4 regions of the Lysobacter sp. genome follow, and region 3 is predicted to be linked to each of the others. Evidence: predicted binding sites of a transcription regulator. Region 3 holds the regulator's gene; each other region holds the start of a gene.
What was found. The regulator FliA, encoded in region 3, starts transcription of late flagellar genes. The targets are predictions, from matches to a motif close to TAAAGTTTNNCNNNCNNNGGCCGATAA.
Positions count from the first base shown of each region.

Region 1: the regulator FliA is predicted to act here: its motif matches at 3,011-3,037, upstream of VFE83_RS01690 (flagellin).
Region 2: the regulator FliA is predicted to act here: its motif matches at 2,027-2,053, upstream of motA (flagellar motor stator protein MotA).
Region 4: the regulator FliA is predicted to act here: its motif matches at 1,761-1,787, upstream of VFE83_RS07265 (methyl-accepting chemotaxis protein).

Region 1 covers NZ_DASRTS010000009.1:20,947-25,845, forward strand. Annotated here, with positions in the region: gene flgK (flagellar hook-associated protein FlgK) at 1-1,512, shown strand, start outside; gene flgL (flagellar hook-associated protein FlgL) at 1,509-2,708, shown strand; gene VFE83_RS01690 (flagellin) at 3,133-4,257, shown strand; gene VFE83_RS01695 (flagellin) at 4,296-4,899, shown strand, end outside.
Region 2 covers NZ_DASRTS010000029.1:44,336-49,234, forward strand. Annotated here, with positions in the region: gene lpxL (LpxL/LpxP family Kdo(2)-lipid IV(A) lauroyl/palmitoleoyl acyltransferase) at 1-69, opposite strand, end outside; gene waaA (lipid IV(A) 3-deoxy-D-manno-octulosonic acid transferase) at 172-1,473, shown strand; gene VFE83_RS07820 (hypothetical protein) at 1,544-1,951, shown strand; gene motA (flagellar motor stator protein MotA) at 2,079-2,933, shown strand; gene motB (flagellar motor protein MotB) at 2,933-3,904, shown strand; gene VFE83_RS07835 (hypothetical protein) at 3,911-4,645, opposite strand; gene VFE83_RS07840 (dodecin) at 4,842-4,899, shown strand, end outside.
Region 3 covers NZ_DASRTS010000050.1:2,013-6,911, forward strand. Annotated here, with positions in the region: gene VFE83_RS13900 (chemotaxis protein CheA) at 92-1,786, opposite strand; gene VFE83_RS13905 (protein phosphatase CheZ) at 1,958-2,569, opposite strand; gene cheY (chemotaxis response regulator CheY) at 2,566-2,958, opposite strand; gene VFE83_RS13915 (RNA polymerase sigma factor FliA) at 3,120-3,875, opposite strand; gene VFE83_RS13920 (MinD/ParA family ATP-binding protein) at 3,872-4,759, opposite strand; partial or broken gene VFE83_RS13925 (flagellar biosynthesis protein FlhF) at 4,746-4,899, opposite strand, start outside.
Region 4 covers NZ_DASRTS010000027.1:172,168-177,066, forward strand. Annotated here, with positions in the region: gene VFE83_RS07265 (methyl-accepting chemotaxis protein) at 1-1,708, opposite strand, end outside; gene VFE83_RS07270 (hypothetical protein) at 1,860-2,228, opposite strand; gene VFE83_RS07275 (methyl-accepting chemotaxis protein) at 2,453-4,705, shown strand; gene VFE83_RS07280 (OprO/OprP family phosphate-selective porin) at 4,815-4,899, shown strand, end outside.

The DNA of each region.
Region 1 (4,899 bases), on a different contig from region 3:
GCCTCGTCATCGGCCGCGCGCGAGGAAGTGCTGTCCGACGCCAACGCGCTGGCCAACCGCTTCAAGCAGCTCAGCGGCCAGCTCGATTCGCTGGACAACGAGGTCAACAGCGGCCTGCGCAGCGCCGCCGAGGAAGTGAACCGCCTGGGCGCCGAAATCGCGCGCCTCAACGGCGAGATCTCGTCCAATCCGAACCACGTTTCCAACGACCTGCTCGACCAGCGCGACCGCCTGGTGTCCGAGCTGGTCGGCTTCACCGGCGGCACGGCCGTCGCGCAGGGCGATGGGTCGCTCAACGTGTTCACCGCCGGCGGCCAGGCGATGGTGGTCGGCAACACGTCGGCCAAGCTCACCACCGTTACCGACCCGTACCGGCCCGAGCGCCTGCAGCTGGCGCTGGACGCCAATGGCCAGCAGATCCAGCTCAACCAGACTTCGCTGGGCGGCAAGATCGGCGGCCTGATGGATTTCCGCAGCGACGTGCTCGATCCGGCGCAGGCCGAACTCGGCCGCATCGCGGTGGGCCTGGCGGAGACGTTCAACCAGCAGCACCGCGCCGGCATGGACCTCAACGGCCAGATGGGCACGGACTTCTTCAGCCTGCCGGCACCGAAGGTCAACGGCCACAGCGGCAACACCGGCACCGGCACGCTCACCGCCAGCGTCGGCGATCTGTCGAAACTCGACGGCCAGAACGTGCTGCTGAAGTTCGACGGCACCGCGTGGAGCGCCACGCGCGCAGACACCGGCGCCAGCATTCCGCTCACTGGCACCGGCACCGCCGCCGATCCGCTGGTGGTGAACGGCGTGGCGCTGGTCGTGGGCGGTGCGCCGGCCAGTGGCGACCGCTTCCTGCTGCAGCCCACGGCCGCCGCGGCCGGCGGCATCGGCGTGGCCATCGACGACCCCAGCCGGATCGCCGCGGCGACGCCGGTGAAGGCGCAGGCCGACCTGGACAACGTCGGCACCGGCAAGGTCAGCGGCATCAAGGTGACCGACGCCGCCAATGCCGACCTGCTGACGCCGGCCGACATCGAGTTCATCGACGCCACGCAGTACACCGTCAACGGCAGCGGTCCGTTCACCTATACGCCGGGGCAGCCGATCAACGCCAACGGCTGGAGCCTCACGCTCGACGGCGTGCCGGCCGCGGGCGACCACTTCGCCGTCGGCCGCACGGGCGCGGGTTCCAGCGACAACGGCAACGCACTGAAGCTGTCCAACCTGGACGACGCGAAAGCGCTCAACAACGGCACCGTGTCGCTCAACAACGCGCTGGGCGGCCTGACCACCAAGGTCGGTTCGGCCGCGCGCCAGGCCGACTACGCGGCCGAAGCGCAGCAGATCCTGCACGACCAGGCGCAGTCCGCGCGCGATGCGATCAGCGGCGTCAACATCGACGAGGAAGCGGCCAACATGATCCGCTTCCAGCAGGCCTACCAGGCCGCCGCGCAGGTCATCTCCACCGCCGACAGCATGTTCCAGTCCCTCATCAGCGCGGTGAGCCGATGAACACGCGCATTTCCACCAGCGGCGTCTACCTGCAGTCGCTGAGCACCATGCTGGGCAAGCAGGCCAGCCTCTCGCACACGCAGCAACAGCTGGCCACCGGCAAGCGCCTGGTCACCGCGAAGGACGACCCGGTCGCCGCCGGCACGGCGGTATCGCTGGATCGCTCCGCCGCGGAGCTGGAACGTTTCGGTCAGAACGCCAACGTGCTGGGCAACCGGCTCAACCTGCAGGAAAGCGTGCTGGCGCAGGCCGGCGATCGCCTGGCGCGCGTGCGCGAACTCACCATCCAGGCCAACAACGCCAGCCTGTCGAGCGAGGACAAGAAGGCCATCACCGCCGAGCTCAAGGTCATCCGCGAGGAACTGCTCGGCCTGGCCAACAGCCAGGACGGCAGCGGCCGCTACCTGTTCGGCGGCACCGACGACGGCCATGCGCCGTTCGTGCTCGGCGGCGGCGACGTCAGCTACACCGGCGACCAGACGCAGCGCCAGGTCGAGATCGCACCGGACCACTTTGTCTCCGACACGATCCCCGGCAGCGAACTGTTCATGCGCGTGCGCACCGGCGATGGCCGTGTCGACGGCTCGGCTGCCACGGCCAACACGGGCAGCGGCGTGCTGATGGAGTTCGGCGTCGGCAACACCGGCAGCTGGAACGGGCAGAACTACAGCGTGGTCTTCACCGCGCCGGACGCCTATGAGCTGCGCGATGCAGGCGGCGCCGTCGTCGGCACCGGCACGTACGAAAGCGGCGAAGGCATCAGCGTCGGCGGCCTCACCCTGCGCATCGACGGCGCGCCGGCCACGGGCGACAGCTTCAGCGTCGGGCCGGCGCAGACGCAGGACGTATTCGGCATGCTCGACGACCTGGTCACCGCGCTGGAACTGCCCGACGACACGCCGCAGCAGCGCGCCGCGCAGCAGAACCAGCTGCAGGCGTCGCTGCGCAACGCCGCCACCGCGCAGGAACACTTCATCGACGGACGCGCCACCGGCGGTGCGCAGCTCGCCGCGATGGACAGCGCCGCCGAACTGCGCGAGGCACAGTCGGTAACGCTGGAGACCACGCTGTCCGGCATCCGCGACCTGGACTACGCGGAGGCGATCAGCCGCTTCACCCTCGAAAGCACCGCGTTGCAGGCCGCACAAAAGGCCTTCATGCGGCTGCAGTCGAGTTCGCTGTTCGATTTGGTGTGATCGGGACTCGGGACTCGGGACTCGGGAAAACCGTAAGACTGTTTTGGCTCGTCATTCCCGCGCAGGCAGCTCGGCTCTACTTCGGCGGAGCCGAACATGGATCTAGTCGCGATTCCGCCTTTCGAAGGCAGTGAAGCACGCAAGGGTGGATCCCCGCCTGCGCGGGGATGACAGCAATGAAGCAAGAGCTAAAGAGGAAGCGGCGCTCGCCCCGGCCCCGGGCTCCGGGACCGGGCTGGGAAGCCCGACTGAGCATCACGTCACACGTCCACGCCATCCACGAAGACTTGTCAACCAGGAGCTAAAGGTTTCAACAGGGGCGCCGCTATTTACACCAGCAGCGGCAAGGGCCGGCTCCACCGACCAACCTCTGCGGTAAGCCGGCCGGCCAAGCGCCGGAGCCCGAAACCTACGGAGACCCACCATGGCACAAGTCATCAACAGCAACGTCATGTCGCTCAATGCCCAGCGCAACCTGGGTACCAACAGCGCGAGCCTGGCGACCACCATCCAGCGCCTCTCGTCGGGCCTGCGCATCAACAGCGCCAAGGACGACGCCGCCGGCCTGGCCATCTCGGAACGCTTCAGCACCCAGATCCGCGGCCTCGACGTTGCCGTGCGCAACGCCAACGACGGCATCTCGCTGGCCCAGACCGCCGAAGGCGCGATGGTCGAGATCGGCAACAACCTGCAGCGCGTGCGCGAACTGGCCGTGCAGTCGGCCAACGCCACCAACTCGCAGTCCGACCGCGACGCCCTGAACGCCGAAGTCGAGCAGCTGGTCGCCGAAATCGACCGCGTCGCCAACCAGACCAACTTCAACGGCACCAAGCTGCTGGACGGTTCGTTTGCCGGCGCACTGTTCCAGGTCGGCGCCAACTCGGGCCAGACCATCGGCGTGAACAACATCGTCGACGCCAACGCCGCCGCGCTGGGTGACGTCAAGTTCGCCGCCGCCGTCACCGGCACCGTCACCGCGGCCGACATCAGCGGCCTGACCATCAACGGCACCACCATCGCCGACGTGGACGACACGGGCGTGGCCGCCGACAACGCCAAGGCCCTGGCCCAGGCGATCAACGACAAGCTGGACCAGACGGGCGTCTACGCCACCGTCAGCGGCGCCGACGTGACCCTGACCTCGGTCAAGGCCGACAAGGACCTGGTGATCGGGGGCACGGTGGCCGGCACGGGCCTGACCGCCGCCACGACCAGCGCCTCGGCCGCGGCTTCCAGCTTCGCCGACGACATCGACATCTCCACCTTCACCGGTGCGCAGAAGGCGCTCGAGATCGTCGACGCCGCCCTGACCTCGGTGAACTCCGCGCGCGCCGACATGGGTGCCGTGCAGAACCGCTTCACCTCCACCATCGCCAACCTGCAGAGCACCTCCGAAAACCTGTCCGCCTCGCGCAGCCGTATCCGCGACGCCGACTACGCCAAGGAAACCGCCGAGCTGACCCGCACGCAGATCCTGCAGCAGGCCGGCACCGCGATGCTCGCCCAGGCCAACGCAGTCCCGCAGAACGTGCTCAGCCTGCTGGGCTGATCCGGACGACCAAGGCGAATTGAGAGGAGAACATACCCATGGCACAAGTCATCAACAGCAACGTCATGTCGCTCAATGCCCAGCGCAACCTGGGCACCAACAGCGCGAACCTGGCGACCACCATCCAGCGCCTTTCGTCGGGCCTGCGCATCAACAGCGCCAAGGACGACGCCGCCGGCCTGGCCATCTCGGAACGCTTCAGCACCCAGATCCGCGGCCTCGACGTTGCCGTGCGCAACGCCAACGACGGTATCTCGCTGGCCCAGACCGCCGAAGGCGCGATGGTCGAGATCGGCAACAACCTGCAGCGCATCCGCGAACTGGCCGTGCAGTCGGCCAACGCCACCAACTCGCAGTCCGACCGTGACGCGCTGAACTCGGAAGTCTCGCAGCTGGTCGCCGAAATCGACCGCGTCGCCAACCAGACCAACTTCAACGGCACCAAGCTGCTGGACGGTTCCTTCGCCGGCGCGCTGTTCCAGGTCGGCGCCAACGCGGGCCAGACCATCGGCGTGAACAACATCGTCGACGCCAACGCCGCCGCGCTGGGCGACGTGGACTTCGCCGCCGACGTCACCGGTGCGGCGATCGCCGACGCGGCGGCCGACGGCAGCGTGACGGGCCTGACCATCAACGGCCAGA
Region 2 (4,899 bases), on a different contig from region 3:
CATCGGCCAGTGGCGCGGTCCAAGCGGCGGTGGGGGCGGGGAAGTGGGGGATTCGACAGCCTTGGACATGGCGCGATTCTAGGGCCTGCGCGTTGCGGGGCAGTAGACCGCAAGCGGCCGTGACGTATTTGCCTTCGCCTCACGCACACACGCTTCGTTATCCTAGGCGCGATGCCGACAGACCCCATCGAGCGCCTCCTGCGCGGCCTGTATTCGGTCGCCCTCTATCTGTTGGCGCCCATCACGGTCTACCACCTCATCTGGCGCGGGCTGCGCCAGCCCGCGTATTTCCAGCGCTGGCAGGAACGCTACGCGCTGTACGGCGATCGTCCGCCGATGCGCACGCTGTGGGTGCACGCGGTGTCGGTGGGCGAGGTCAATGCCGCGGTGCCGCTGGTCAACGCATTGCGCCGCGCGCGGCCGGACCTGCGCCTGCTGGTCACCACCATCACCCCCACTGGCTCCGAACGCGTGCACGCGGCATGGGGCGATGCGGTCGAGCATGTGTACGTACCCTACGACCTGCCCGGTGCGGTCGCGCGTTTCCTCGCGCACTTCCGTCCGCACGCCGCGCTGATCATGGAAACCGAGCTGTGGCCCAGCCTGTTGTTCGGCTGCCGCGACCACGGCATCCCGGCGGTGATCCTCAACGCACGCCTGTCGGAGCGCTCGCTGCGCGGCTACCGCGTGCTGGCGCCGTTGGTCGCCCGCGCGCTGCGCACCGTGCGCACGGTCGCCGCGCAGTCGCATGCCGATGGCGAGCGCTTCATCCGCCTGGGCGCGCGGCCGGAGCAGGTGCTGGAAGTGGGCAACCTGAAGTTCGACGTCGCCGTGCCCGATCACCTGGCCGAATTCGCCGCGCAGTGCCGCCGCTGTGCGGGGGCGAGGCCGGTGTGGATCGCCGCGAGCACGCATGAGGACGAGGAGCCGGCGGTGATCGCCATCCACCGTCGCCTGCGCGCGCAGTTTCCGGACCTGCTGCTGCTGTGGGCGCCGCGCCACCCCGAGCGCTTCCGCATCGTCGCCGACGCCGCGCGCGCGGCCGGGTGGAGCGTCTCGACGCGTTCGCGCCAGCAGTGGCCCGGCGCGGGCGATGCGGTGTTCGTGGTCGACACGCTGGGCGAGCTGATGAGCTTCTACGCCTGCGCGGACGTGGCCTTCGTCGGAGGCAGCCTGCAGGCCATCGGTGGGCACAACCTGCTGGAACCCGCGGCCACCGGCACGGCCATCGTCACCGGGCCGCACCTGCACAATTTCGTCGAGATCGCACAGCGCCTGGAAGATGCGGGCGCGCTGCGCGTGGTGCCCGATGCCGACGGCGTGCGCGGGGCGCTAGCCGAACTGCTGGCCGACGCGCAGGCACGTGAACGCATGACCACCGCTGGCCGCGCGCTCGTGGAAACCGGACGTGGTGCGCTGGCGCGCACGATGGAACTGCTGCAGCCTCTGCTGCCTGCGCCCGCCGGGCAGTGAGCGGCAGGTTCAGGACGGCGGGTGGGTGCCGAAAACGTGATGGAGGTTGGCAGGTGAGGGGAGGATTGGCATGGATCAGCTGATGCTCGGGGTCTTCCTGGTGGTGATCGTCGTCGGCATCGTCGCGCAGCGTCGCAGCCGGCAGCGGCTGGAACAGGCCTTGCAGGCGAGCTTCCGCGCGCTCGAGTTCGACACCCCGCACGGCACCGTCAGCGGCGCGCAGCTGCGCGTGGTGAAGATCTGCCGCTCGCCCATGCTGGCGGACGATGGCGTCGAGGACGAACCGGCCGACGCGTTCTGGTACTGCGTGAGCGAGGACCGCTCGTATTTCCTCGCCATCGCGATGATCCATCCGGGCGCGCAGGGCGTCGTGGTGAACTGGGCCGTGCGTCCGCTTACCGAAGAGCGCATGCGCGGTGCGCTGGTGGGCGACAGCAAGGCCAGCGCACTGGCCTTCGGCGACGCGATCGAGGGTTGAGTCGCGCTGCGCAGCGTCGCGGCATGGCGTCTTCACGCGCGGTGTGAACGCCATCGCATCGCTGCCATTGCCACCTCAATGTTGACCCTCGCACGCCGTTAACCCGGATGCAATTCGGGGCCTCTTCATGTTCATCATCATCGGTTTCATCGTCGTGCTCGGCAGCGTGCTGGGCGGTTTCGTGCTGTCGCACGGCAAGCTGGGCGCGCTGTGGCAGCCCTATGAGCTGCTCATCATCGGCGGCGCCGCCGTGGGCGCGTTCCTAGCGGCCAATCCGAAGAAGGTGGTGATGGCGGTCGCCTCGGGCATTCCGCGCCTGCTCAAGGGCTCGCACTACAAGAAGAGCGATTACGTCGACATCCTCGCCATGCTCTACGACGTGCTGCAGAAGGCGCGTCGCGAGGGGCTGATGGGCATCGAGCGCGACGTCGACGATCCGGCGTCCAGCGAGCTGTTCTCGCGCTATCCCAAGCTGATGGCCGACAAGCGACTGCTGGAGTTCACCACCGACTGCCTGCGCCTGATGGTCAGCGGCAACTTCGCGCCGCACGAGCTGGAACAGGTGCTCGACATCGAGCTGGAAACGCACAGCAAGGAAGCCGCCGAACCCGCGCACGCGCTGCAGGTGCTCGCCGACTCGCTGCCGGGCTTCGGCATCGTCGCGGCGGTGCTGGGCATCGTCATCACCATGGCCTCGATCGGCGGTGAGGCGGCGGAAATCGGCCACCACGTCGCCGCGGCGCTGGTCGGCACCTTCCTGGGCATCCTGCTGGGCTACGGTTTCATCGGCCCGCTGGCCTCAGCCATGCACCACCATGCGCAGGAAGAAGCCAAGGCATTCGAAGTGATCAAGATGGCGCTGGTGTCCAGCGTGCGCGGCTATGCGCCGAGCGTGGCGGTGGAGTTCGCCCGCAAGCTGCTGTTCTCCGACATGCGCCCGGCGTTCGCCGACCTGGACGCGCACCTGCGGAGCAAGCGCTGATGGCCGCCGACGGCGACCGTCCGGTCATCATCCTGCGACCGATCCGCCGTGTCGCGGGCGGGCATCATGGTGGCGCGTGGAAGGTCGCGTATGCGGACTTCGTCACCGCGATGATGGCGTTCTTCCTGGTGATGTGGCTGGTCGGCATCACCGACAAGCAGCAGCGTGCCGCGATCTCCGAGTACTTCAAGAACCCCAGCGCAGTGGTGGGCCAGTCGCTCAAGCCAGCGCCGGGCGCGAACGGACCCGGTGGCGCCGCGGATCGGTTGATCCCCACCACCAGCGCCGTCGCGGTGGCGGGCGGGCATGGCGCCGAGTTCGGCGCGCGCGAGCCGATGCGGATCTCGAAGGAGGCCGCCAAGGCGGCCGCGCAGGCGGAGGAGAAGCGCCGGCTTGACGCGCTCAAGCGCGCGCTGGAGGAAGCCATGGAGCGCAGCCAGGCGCTGGCGCCATTCAAGGATCAGCTGCTGATCGACCTCACCCGCGAAGGCCTGCGCATCCAGATCGTCGACCGCCAGAACCGGCCGATGTTCGACCTGGCCAGTGCGCGCCTGAAGGACTATGCGCACGCGATCCTGGGCGAGCTGGGCGGGCTGCTCAACGACGGCCACCATCGCGTCGCGCTGAGCGGGCACACCGACGAGATCCCGTACCACTCCGCCGGCGGCTACGGTAACTGGGAACTGTCGGCCGAACGCGCCAACGCGGCGCGGCGCGCACTGGTCGAGGGCGGGCTCGCGGAGGAACAGATCTCGCGCGTGGTGGGACTGGCCGCGTCGGTGCCCTTCGACAAGCAGGATCCGCGCGCGGCGATCAACCGCCGCATCAGCATCGTGGTGCTCAATGCGGAAAACGAGGAGACGCCGGTCGACACCCTGCCGAGCCCGCGCGCGCCGGCACCCGGTTCGCCGCCGGTGGAACCGGTGCGCATCGCCGGGGCCGCGAACGCGGACGAGCCGGCGCAGGGCTGACGCGCCTTACTCCCGGCAGCGGCAGAAGTCGGCCGTCGCCGCGGCGCAGTCCGGCGGGACCATCCATTCCTCTCGATAGGCGTCGCCGCTTGGCGAAAGCCGCATCACCGCGCCGCGCGCGCCGATGTACCAGCGGCCCTGGCGGTGCACGACGGAATTCGGATACACGCTGCCCCAGCGCGCGTTGACGTGCATGCGCGTGGCGGTGAACGAACGCAGGTCCACGCGCATCACGCCGTGCGTGGTCACCAGCGTCCACACCTCCGATTCGGCCAGCGCCGCGGTGGGCGCCTCGTCGATGTCGAGCACCTTGTCGATCTGCCAGCGCGTCGGCGCGAGCCGGTGCATGCGGTACACCTCGCCGTACTCGTCGCCTAGGTGGGACAGGCCTGAGGCGATGTACACATCGCCCTGGTACTGGGTGAACGCGACCGGGTTGGTCTGCAGCAACTGCAGCCGCTCCCTGCCCGAATCGGACACCCAGTCCACCGAACCGCCGAACTCGCCCTTGTCGATGCCGACCAGCCGGCCACCGCCGGGCAGGCGCAGCGAGAACTCCGGACGCCGTGCGGGCGGCGCGGCAAACAGAAGGCCACCGCGCGCGTCGGTCTGCACGCGCCATTCGTTGCGGGCGTGGTTGGCGCATCGCCACTGCGCGTCATTGCCCGGCGGCGCGGTCGTCTTCCACGCGCTGGACGGCGCCACCGACGATGCCAGGGCCGCCGTGAAGGCGACCGCCATTCCGATCCCGGTCCACATTGCGTGCCCCCGGCACGTTTCCCCTTCGCGCAGATTACCCGTGTGCGCATCGCGCGGAACAGCCGCTCGATGACCGAGTGCGCGGCGGCGACGGACGGCATCACGGAGCGCTTATGCGCGGGGTTTACCATCGACCGCCTGCGCAGGGCCGCACGACTTCCACCGCCGGAGCACGACCATGAGCGAGCACGTCTACAAGTCCGTCGAACTCACCGGGTCTTCGAAGACCAGCACCG
Region 3 (4,899 bases):
AATCCAGTGCCTTCGTGCGGCTTGGCCTCGAGTCGCTGGACCCCGCCTGCGCGGGATGACGGCTTCGTTTCTTTTTGTTCGGTCGTCAGTCTTAACGGTCCCTCGCCGCGGGACTTGAGCCCCGCAGTCCGGTTCTGAGCAGTGCATCGACATCCAGGATCAGCGCCATGCGGCCGTCGCCGACCAGGCTGGCGCCGGCGTATCCGGCCAGTCCGCGCAGCGTGCGCGGCAGCGCCTTGATGACGACTTCCTCACGACCGCGCACGCGGTCGACGGTGAGGCAGAAGCGTTGTTCGCCCGACTGCAGCACCACGCAGGTGGTGGCCGCGCCGGCAATCGGCGGCAGGCCCAGCCAGGTGCGCAGGTCGATCAGCGGCAGCGGTTCGTCGCGCAGGTCCAGCATGCTCTGGCCGTCGACCCACAGCGCTTCGACGCGCTCGTGCGCCAGCACCTCGACCACGCGCACCAGTGGCAGTGCGTACACGTCGTCGTCCAGTTCGATCAGCAGCGTCGGCAGGATCGCCAGCGTCAGCGGCACGCGAATGATGAAGCGCGAACCACGGCCGACCTCGGACTGGATCTGCACCTGTCCGGACAGTTCGCGGATCTTCGACTGCACCACGTCCATGCCGACGCCGCGGCCGGACAGGTCGCTGACCTCGGTGCGCGTGGAAAAGCCCGGCGCGAAGATCAGGTGCAGGCATTCGTCGGCCGACAGGCGCGCGGCCGCGTCGCTGTCGATGACGCCCTTGTTGACCGCGCTGCGGCGGATCTTCTCCGGATCGATGCCGGCGCCGTCGTCGCTGACCTCGATGGAGACGTGGTCGCCTTCCTGCTGCGCGGAAAGGCGCACGGTGCCCTGTTCGGACTTGCCGGCGGCGCGGCGCGCGGCGGGCGATTCGATGCCGTGGTCGATGGCGTTGCGCACCAGGTGCACCAGCGGATCGGCCAGCGCTTCGACCAGGTTGCGGTCCAGTTCGGTCTCGGCGCCGATGATCTCCAACTCGACCGACTTCGACACTTGGCGCGCGACGTCGCGCGCCAGCTTCGGGAATCGTGCGAACACGCGGCCGACCGGCTGCATGCGCACCATCATCACCGCCGACTGCAGGCGCGAGGTGGCCACGTCCAGCGCGGTCACCGCGCGGTCCAGGTCCTCGTCGCGCAGGCGCGGGCGGATCGTCTTGAGGCGGTTGCGTGCCAGCACCAGTTCGCCGACCAGGTCGACCATCGCGTCCAGCCGGCGCACGTCCACGCGCACGGTGGCGTCCGCTGCTTCCGGGGCGTTCGCGCCTTTTGCTGCTCCCCCTGCTCGCGGGTTGGGAGGCGGTGGGGCTTTCGGTGGTTGCGAGGCGGCCGGCGCGCTGGACCCCGACGACAACGTCGGCATCTGCGTCACGAAACCCTTGGCGCCGTCGCGCAGCGACTTCAGCAGCGACGCCGGCGCGTGCGGGAGTTCCTCGCCGTTGGCCACGCAGTCGAGCATGTCGATCACCAGGTCCACGGCCTGCTGCGCGCCGTCGAACGCGGCCGCGTCCATCGGCACGGTGCCGTCGCGCGCGACGTTGAGGCGGTCTTCCACCGCGTGGCAGATCTCCACCATCGGCGCGAAGTCGAGGAAGCCCGCGCCGCCCTTGATGGTGTGGAAGCCGCGGAACACCGTGTTGAGGCAGTCGCGATCGGTCGGCGCGTGTTCCAGCGCGACCATCTGCTCACCGAGCTGGTCGAGGATCTCGCGCGCCTCGATCAGGAAGTCGGCGGCGATGTCGTTGGCGATGGCGCTCATGGATGTCGTTAAACCCTTGCAGAAGCCTTCTTCGACGCGGAGGCACGCAGAGGGACACAGTTGGTGCGTGCCAACAGGCTCGCGCCGCGTTGCCGTATCGCAGACGCATTCGCTTTGTCCGTGTTCATCAGCGTGTTTCTGTGTCGAGCCATCGGCGTCAAAGCTCCCGCGTCAAAGCCCGAGTGACGACAGCAGTTCGTTCGCGTCGTCCTGCGTCGCCGGTGCCGGATCGACGCCGGCCACGGACGGGCCGTAGCCGCGGTTGTTGTTGAGGTGTAGCGGCTGCGTGCCGGTGTCGGCCACTTCGCCCAGGCCGGCGTGCACGGCGCGGACCAGGTCCACCACGCGGCGGATGATCTGCCCGGTGAGGTCCTGGTAGCCCTGCGCGGCGGTCATCTCCGACATGCGGCTGCGGATCGCGGCGATGGTGGCGGCCTGTTCCTCGGCGGCGGCGTCGGGCAGGGTGCCCAGCAGCGTGGCGCATTCCTGGATCAGGTCCAGCGTGCGGTGGCTGGCGTCCTCGCTCACCTGCACGACGTGCTCGAGCCGCGCGCAGGCTTCCGGCAGCGAGCCGGTGGAGGCGATGTCGCCGTTGCCCAGCGCGCCTTCCAGTTCGCGCGCCAGCTTCGCCAGGCCCTGCACCAGCGGCTGGCTGCGCCACTGGATCAGCGCGTCGACGTTGCTGCGCCAGCCAGCCAGATCGTCGTGCTCCAGCGCCCACAGCGCCGCATGCAGACGGGCGATCACGGCCTGCCGGTCCTGCGGTGCAGGAACGTCGATCACGCGGCCGCTCCCAGGCGCTCGAACACCTTGGTGAGCTTGTCTTCCAGCGTGGCCGCGGTGAACGGCTTGATCACGTAGCCGTTCACGCCGGCCTGCGCGGCTTCGATGATCTGCTCGCGCTTGGCTTCGGCGGTGACCATGAGCACCGGGATCTTCGCCAGCGACGCATCGGCGCGGATGGCCTTGAGCAGGTCGATGCCGGCCATGCCGGGCATGTTCCAGTCGGTGACCACCAGGTCGTACGGCGCCTTCTTCAGTTCGATCAGCGCGGTGCTGCCGTCGTCGGCCTCGGCGGTGTTGTGAAAGCCCAGGTCGTTGAGCAGGTTCTTGACGATGCGACGCATGGTCGAGAAGTCGTCGACGATGAGGATGCGGATGTTCTTGTCCATGTGGGCTGGCTCTGGTGCGAAGAATGGATCAGGAGGTTGGACTCCCTCCCCTGCCTGCAGGGGAGGGCTGGGGAGGAGTGCCTTGTGACCGGCGCCTGCGCGCCGCGTACCTCCTCCCAACCTCCCCCTGCAAGCAGGGGGAGGAGCAAAAGCAAAATCAGTCAGTAGCCATCGTCGTCATCGCTGTCGTTGGCCCCGCGCCATTCGCCCAGGCGGGAGCGCAGTCGCAACATCGCCTGGCCGTGGATCTGGCACACGCGCGATTCGCTGACGTTGAGCACGGCGCCGATCTCGCGCAGGTTCAGTTCCTGCTCGTAGTACAGCGACAGCACCAGCTGCTCGCGCTCGGGCAGGCCGCCGATGGCGTCGCCGAGCGCTTCGCGGAACGCGACCTGCTCGAACTCGCGCGCAGGCGAGGTGCCGGCGTGGCGCGCCAGGTGCGGTTCGCCGTCGTGTTCGTCCAGGTGCGCTTCCAGGCTGATCAGCTGGCCGCGCGCGGCGTCCTCGAGCATGCGGTGGTATTCGTCCAGCGGCACGTTCATCGCGCCGGCCACTTCCTGCGCGCTGGCGGCACGACCGGTGCGCTGCTCGACCTCGCGCGTGGCGGCCACCACGTCGCGATAGCGGCGGTGCACCGAGCGCGGCACCCAGTCGCCACGGCGGATCTCGTCGATCATCGAACCGCGGATGCGGATCGAGGCGTAGGTCTCGAACGAGGCGCCCTGGTCGGCGTCGTAGCTGCGCGACGCTTCGATCAGCCCCATCATGCCGGCCTGGATCAGGTCGTCCACCTCCACGCTCGCCGGCAGGCGTGCGGCCAGGTGGTGGGCGATGCGCCGCACCAGGTCCGAGTGCTGGGAGATGACCTCGTTGGCCGCCGAGCGCTGGACCTCCCGGTACTGGGCTGCGCCTTTCATGCGGCCACCCCGCGCTGCTTGAGAATGCGCTCGAGGAAGAACTCGACGCCGCCACGCGGTTCGGTCGGCGCCTGCCAGCGTGCGGTGCGGCGCGCGATCTCGGTGATCGCCAGCGCGGCCGGGCTGGACGGGTAGGCCTTCACCACCGGTTGCTGGCGCTGCACCGACAGGCGCAGCCAGTCGTCCTGCGGCACGCAGCCCAGGTAGTTCAGCGAGACATCGGCGAGGAACTTCTCGCACACGCGGGTCAGCTTTTCGTACAGCACGCGGCCCTCGTTGGGGTCGCGCACCATGTTGGCCACCACCTGGATGCGGTCCACGCCGCGCTCGCGCGACAGCACCTTGATCAGTGCGTAGGCGTCGGTGATCGAGGCCGGTTCGTCACAGACCACCACCACGGTGTCCTGCGCGGCCTGGCAGAAGGTCAGCACGCCGTCGGTGATGCCGGCGGCGGTATCGACCACCATGATGTCCAGCTCGCGTTCCAGTTCGGAGAACACGTTGACCAGGCCGACATGCTCGGCCGGGGCCAGCTCGGCCATGTGCCGGCGGCCGGAAGCGGCCGGGACGACCAGCACGCCGTTCGGGCCTTCGACGATGACGTCGTCCAGCGAGCAGCGGCCGGCCACCAGGTCGGCCAGCGTAAAGGTGGGGTTCAAGCCCAGGATCACGTCGATGTTGGCCAGGCCCAGGTCGGCGTCCAGCAGCAGCGTGCGCTTGCCCATGCCCGCCAGCGCCACAGCCAGGTTGGCCGAGACGTTGGTCTTGCCCACGCCGCCCTTGCCGCCGGTCACCGCGATGGTGCGCACAGGGCCGAGCGGCTCGCTGCGGGTGGCCGACAGCGGGAAGGTCTTGGTCAGCTTGGCGTACTCACGCGACGGCATGGTTCAACTCCGGGTTGCAGGGCATATCGGCCGCTCGGCGCAAATCTTCAAGGCGAAGTACGAGATTGGCTGCACTGGCCCTATGCAGGTCCTCCGGGACGTCCTGGCCATCGGTCACCCAGGTGATCGGCAGGGCGTGG
Region 4 (4,899 bases), on a different contig from region 3:
CGACCGCGGCGTTGAGCGCAAGAATATTGGTCTGGAACGCGATGCCGTCGATCACGCCGGTGATCTCGGCGATGCGCTGCGAGGAGGTTTCGATGGCGCGCATCTTCTCGACGACGCGATCGACCACCTCCCCACCTTTCGTGGCCACGGTGGCCGCGCCCGAGGCCAGGTCCGTCGCACGGCCGGCCGAGTCGGCGTTATGCCGCACGGTCGAGGTGAGCTCCTCCAGCGAGGCCGCGGTTTCCTCCAGGCTGGCGGCCTGCTGCTCGGTGCGGCTGGACAGGTCGGCATTGCCGGTGGCGATGCGTCCGGCTGCGCCGTCGATGGCGCGCGAGGCCTGCTGGATGCCGGAGACGATCTGGGTGAGGCGATCGACGGTGGCGTTGGCATCGTCGCGCATGCGCGCGAACACACCGTCGAACTGGCCGGTGAGGCGCGCGGTGAGGTCGCCGTCGGCCACCGCCTGCAGCAGCCGCGAGAGCGCCGCCAGGTTGGCGTCGCTCACCTGCATCATGTCGTTGAGGCCTTCGACCATCGTGCGGAAGTCGTGCTGGAAGCGCGTCGCATCGCCGCGCTGAGTGAAGTCGCCGGCGGCAGCGGCACGGGCCAGGCGCTTGATCTCGCCGTTGATAGCCTGCAGGTTGGCCTTGGTGGTGTCCATGGCCTGCGTCAGCATCGCCTTTTCGCCCGGAAGGCGCGCCATGTCCACCGACAGGTCACCCACCGCGTAGTGGCGCATGGTGTCGACCAGGCGCATCTGGTCCTCGATGTGCTGCGCGACCAGCGCGTTGGTCTCGGCAACCATGCGGCCGAACGCGCCGGGGAACGCTTCGGCGTCCATGCGGAAACGCAGCTGGCCCTCTTCGTGGCGCGTGGCCATCTCGGCCTGTGCGTCGAGCACCGCCTGCAATCGCGTCTGCATTCGGCCCATGCTCGCCAGCAGACGGCCGGGCTCGTCGTGCGAATGCGCGTCGACGCGGTTGCCCAGCGAGCCTTCGGCGATGGCTTCGGCGACGGCCGTGGCGCGACCCAGCGGCAGCACGATGCCGTTGCCGATGACCCAGCTGAGCAGCGCCACCACCAGCACCAGCGCGCCGCCGGTGGCGGTCATCACCCAGGTGAAGGCCAGCGCCTGCATCTGCACCTCATCCATGTACACGCCGGAGGCGACCACCCAGCCCCACGGTGAGTAGGCCCGGCTGTACGTCACGCGCGTCACTGCACGCTCACCGGCCGCCTTGCGCCAGTCGTAAGTGGTGAAGCCGTCGCCGTCACGCGCCGCCGCGACGCTCTCGCGGTAGACGGCCACGCCGTCCGGGCTGCGCACGTCGCCGACGTTCCTGCCCACGGATGCGGGATCGGTCGGGTGCATCAGCATCACCGGGGCCGCGTCGTGGATGTAGAACGGCTCGGCATGTCCGCTGGCGCGCATCGATTCGACTGCCTTCAGCGCGGCCTTCTGCGCGTCGGCGGTATCCAGGCGGCCGGATGTCTCCAGCGCGTGGTACTGGTCGAGCACGCCCATGGTCAGTTCGACCTGCGCCTTGAGCGCGGCCTTGCGCGTCTCGTACAGGTCCAGGTACTGGATGCGTGCCGCCACGACTGCCAGTGCGACGATACCGACGGCAACGAGGGCGGTCAGGACGATGAGCTTGCGGCGAACGGAAAGGTCGGCGAAGAACCGGGAGAGCTGGAAGGAGCCGTTCATGGATCGACCGCTGGGGAAGGGTTCGACGATGGCCATGCCCTCGCCTGCCCACGTATCGGCCCGCCCGTTCAGAACTTGAAGCGCCTCACGGCTTGCAACGACGTGATGCCGGTTGCCGCCACGTGCGGCAAGGTCGCCTTCACGTGCATCGTCACAGCGCCAGATCGCGACACATCAGCGCCGCCCAGATCGCCATGCCGCCCAGCGTGCCGGCGGTCGCCGCGACGAGGCCGCGCTGGAACCAGCACGAGAGCGCCGACACTTCCGTCGTCAACACCGTTTCGTCCGGCGCCAACCCGATCAGCGACAACAGATAAAGGACGGCGACGGCGATGGGTGAAATGATCGGATTGCCGATCCAGTAGTGGGCCGGCCACTGGCATACACCGACCACAGCGGTCATCGCGACCCAGTGTCGGCCATGGCCGCAACCGATCCACTGTTGTCCCCGGCGCACCAGCATGAACGTCACCCATGACAGGGCCAGCGTGGATGCGATGCCGATGACGAGCGAGATCATCCGGCGATCGTCGAAGCCGTCGCGTCGGAGCGCCGTCGGAATGCATCGGTACGTTCGCTGCGATCGCTACTGCAAACGCCATACCGTCGTGAAGCAATGAGAACCACCTGCATTTCCAGCGGATTTTCTGAATTCTCGTTCAGGAAATTCTGCTTTAGCTGACTCTGGCGTCGCCGTTAACACGACTGAAACATTCCGCCCGTGCCGCCAAAGAGTCTCGTCCCATGTCCGGATTCAAGAACCTATCCATCGCCCGCAAGCTCGCGGTCGCATTCGCCGCGGTCATCGTGCTGTCCATGCTGCTGGGCGGCTACGCGATGATCCAGCTGAGCGCCCGAAACGACCAGATCACCGACATCAACCGCAACTGGGTACCTTCGGTGCGCCACCTGCTCGGCATGCGCGGGCAGTTGGGCGAGTACCGCACCTTCGAGATCTCGCAGCTCCAGTTCAAGGGCAACCTCGAACAGCTGGCGGATTACCGCAAGCGCATGGAGGCCGTCGAAACCGAGCTCGGTGCCACGACGAGCGCATACGAGAAGCTGATCTCGAGCCCGGAGGAGCGCAAGCTCTACGACGGTGTGAAGGCAGGCCTGGAAGGCTATTTCGGCGCGCACCAGCGCATGATGGCCGCCATCGCCGCCGACGACTTCACCGAGGCACAGCGCATTTCGGCGGACGAATCCCGTCCGGCCCGCCGCGAGCTCTTCGAGGCTCTGGCGACGCTCACCGCCTACAACGCCAAGGCGCTCGACGCCATGGTCACCCAGTCCGAAGCCGATTATCACCGCACCCAACTGCACATGATCGTCGGCATCATCGTGCTGGTGCTGCTGGGCACGGCGCTTGGCGTACTGCTGGCCCGCGCGATCTCCCGTCCGCTGGTGCGCGCCACCGAAGTGGCCGAAGGCATCGCCGTGGGCCGCATCGACCAGCGCATCGTCGTGGACAGCCACGATGAAGCGGGCCGCCTGCTGCGCGCCATGAGCCAGATGCAGGAAGCGCTGCAGCGCTTCGCCGGCGCACAGGGCGAGATCGCCCGCCGCCACGACGAAGGCGAGATCGACTTCCGCATCGACAACCGCGACCTGCCGGGTGCGTACGGCCAGATGGCCGGCGAGATCAATGCGCTGGTCGAATCGCACATCCAGCTCAATGCACGCGCCATCGAAGTGGTGGCGGCCTATGCCCGCGGCGACCTGACGCAGGACATGGACCGCCTGCCGGGCCAGAAGGCGCGCATCACCGCTGCCGTCGATTCGGTCAAGCAGGGCATGAACGCGATCAACGCCGAGATCAAGACGCTGGTCGATGCCGCCTGCACCGGCGACTTCAGCCGCCGCGGCGATGCCTCGCGCTTCCAGTTCGTGTATCGCGACGTGGTGCAGAACCTCAACCAGCTGATGTCGACGGCCGACGATGGCCTGACCGAGATCGGCACCCTGCTCTCGTCCGTGGCCGATGGCGACCTCAACCGTCGCGTCGAGATCGAGCTGCCGGGCCAGTTCGGCCGCCTGGCCGGCGATGCCAACCGCACCGTAGACAAGCTGGCCGAGATCGTCGGCCAGATCCGCCAGGGTTCGGACGCGATCAGCAGCGCTGCCGCGGAAATCGCCGCGGGCAACAACGACCTGTCGCAGCGCACCGAATCGCAGGCGGCGTCGCTGGAAGAAACCGCCTCGTCGATGGAAGAACTGACCAGCACGGTCCGCCAGAACGCCGACAACGCGCGTCAGGCCAACCAGCTGGCGCAGAGCGCGGCGGAAGTCGCGGGCCAGGGCGGCACGGTCGTCGGCGAAGTCGTCGAGACCATGAACGCCATCAACGCTTCGTCCAAGAAGATCGCCGACATCATCGGCGTGATCGACGGCATCGCGTTCCAGACCAACATCCTGGCGCTGAACGCCGCGGTGGAAGCCGCACGTGCCGGCGAACAGGGCCGCGGTTTCGCCGTGGTCGCCTCGGAAGTCCGCTCGCTGGCGCAGCGTTCGGCCAACGCCGCCAAGGAGATCAAGCAGCTGATCGGCGACTCGGTCAGCAAGGTCGAGGAAGGCAGCCTGCTGGTCGACCAGGCCGGCAGGACGATGGAGGAAATCGTCACCAGCGTGCGCAAGGTGACCGACATCATCGCCGACATCTCCGCCGCGTCGCAGGAGCAGAGTGCCGGCATCGAACAGGTCAACCAGGCCATCACCCAGATGGACGAAGGCACGCAGCAGAACGCCGCGCTGGTGGAAGAAGCGTCCGCCGCCGCACGCAGCCTGGAGCAGCAGTCTGAGCAGCTGGTGCAGACCGTCGCGGTGTTCCGCCTGGCGCATGCGGCGCGTGCCGGCCACCAGGCCGCGGTGATCGAACTGCCCGCCAAGCCGGTGAGCAAGTCGGCCAGGCCCACTCCGGCCCGTGCGGCTGCTCCGGTGAAGCCGCGCGGCAAGGCGATCGCCGCCGCGGCCGTCGATACCGACTGGCAGGAATTCTGATCCTCCGGGCGGCGCACTCGCCGCCCACCTCATCCACACCGTGCGCATACCGCGCATGGTGTCGGCCGGCCCCATGACCGGCCGACGCAGCAATCAACGGATCTCACGCATGACCTCGTATTCCGCTCTCCCGGCCTTGGCGCTGCTGGCGCTGGCTGTCTCCACGTCCGCCCACGCCGATGCCGGCGATGTTT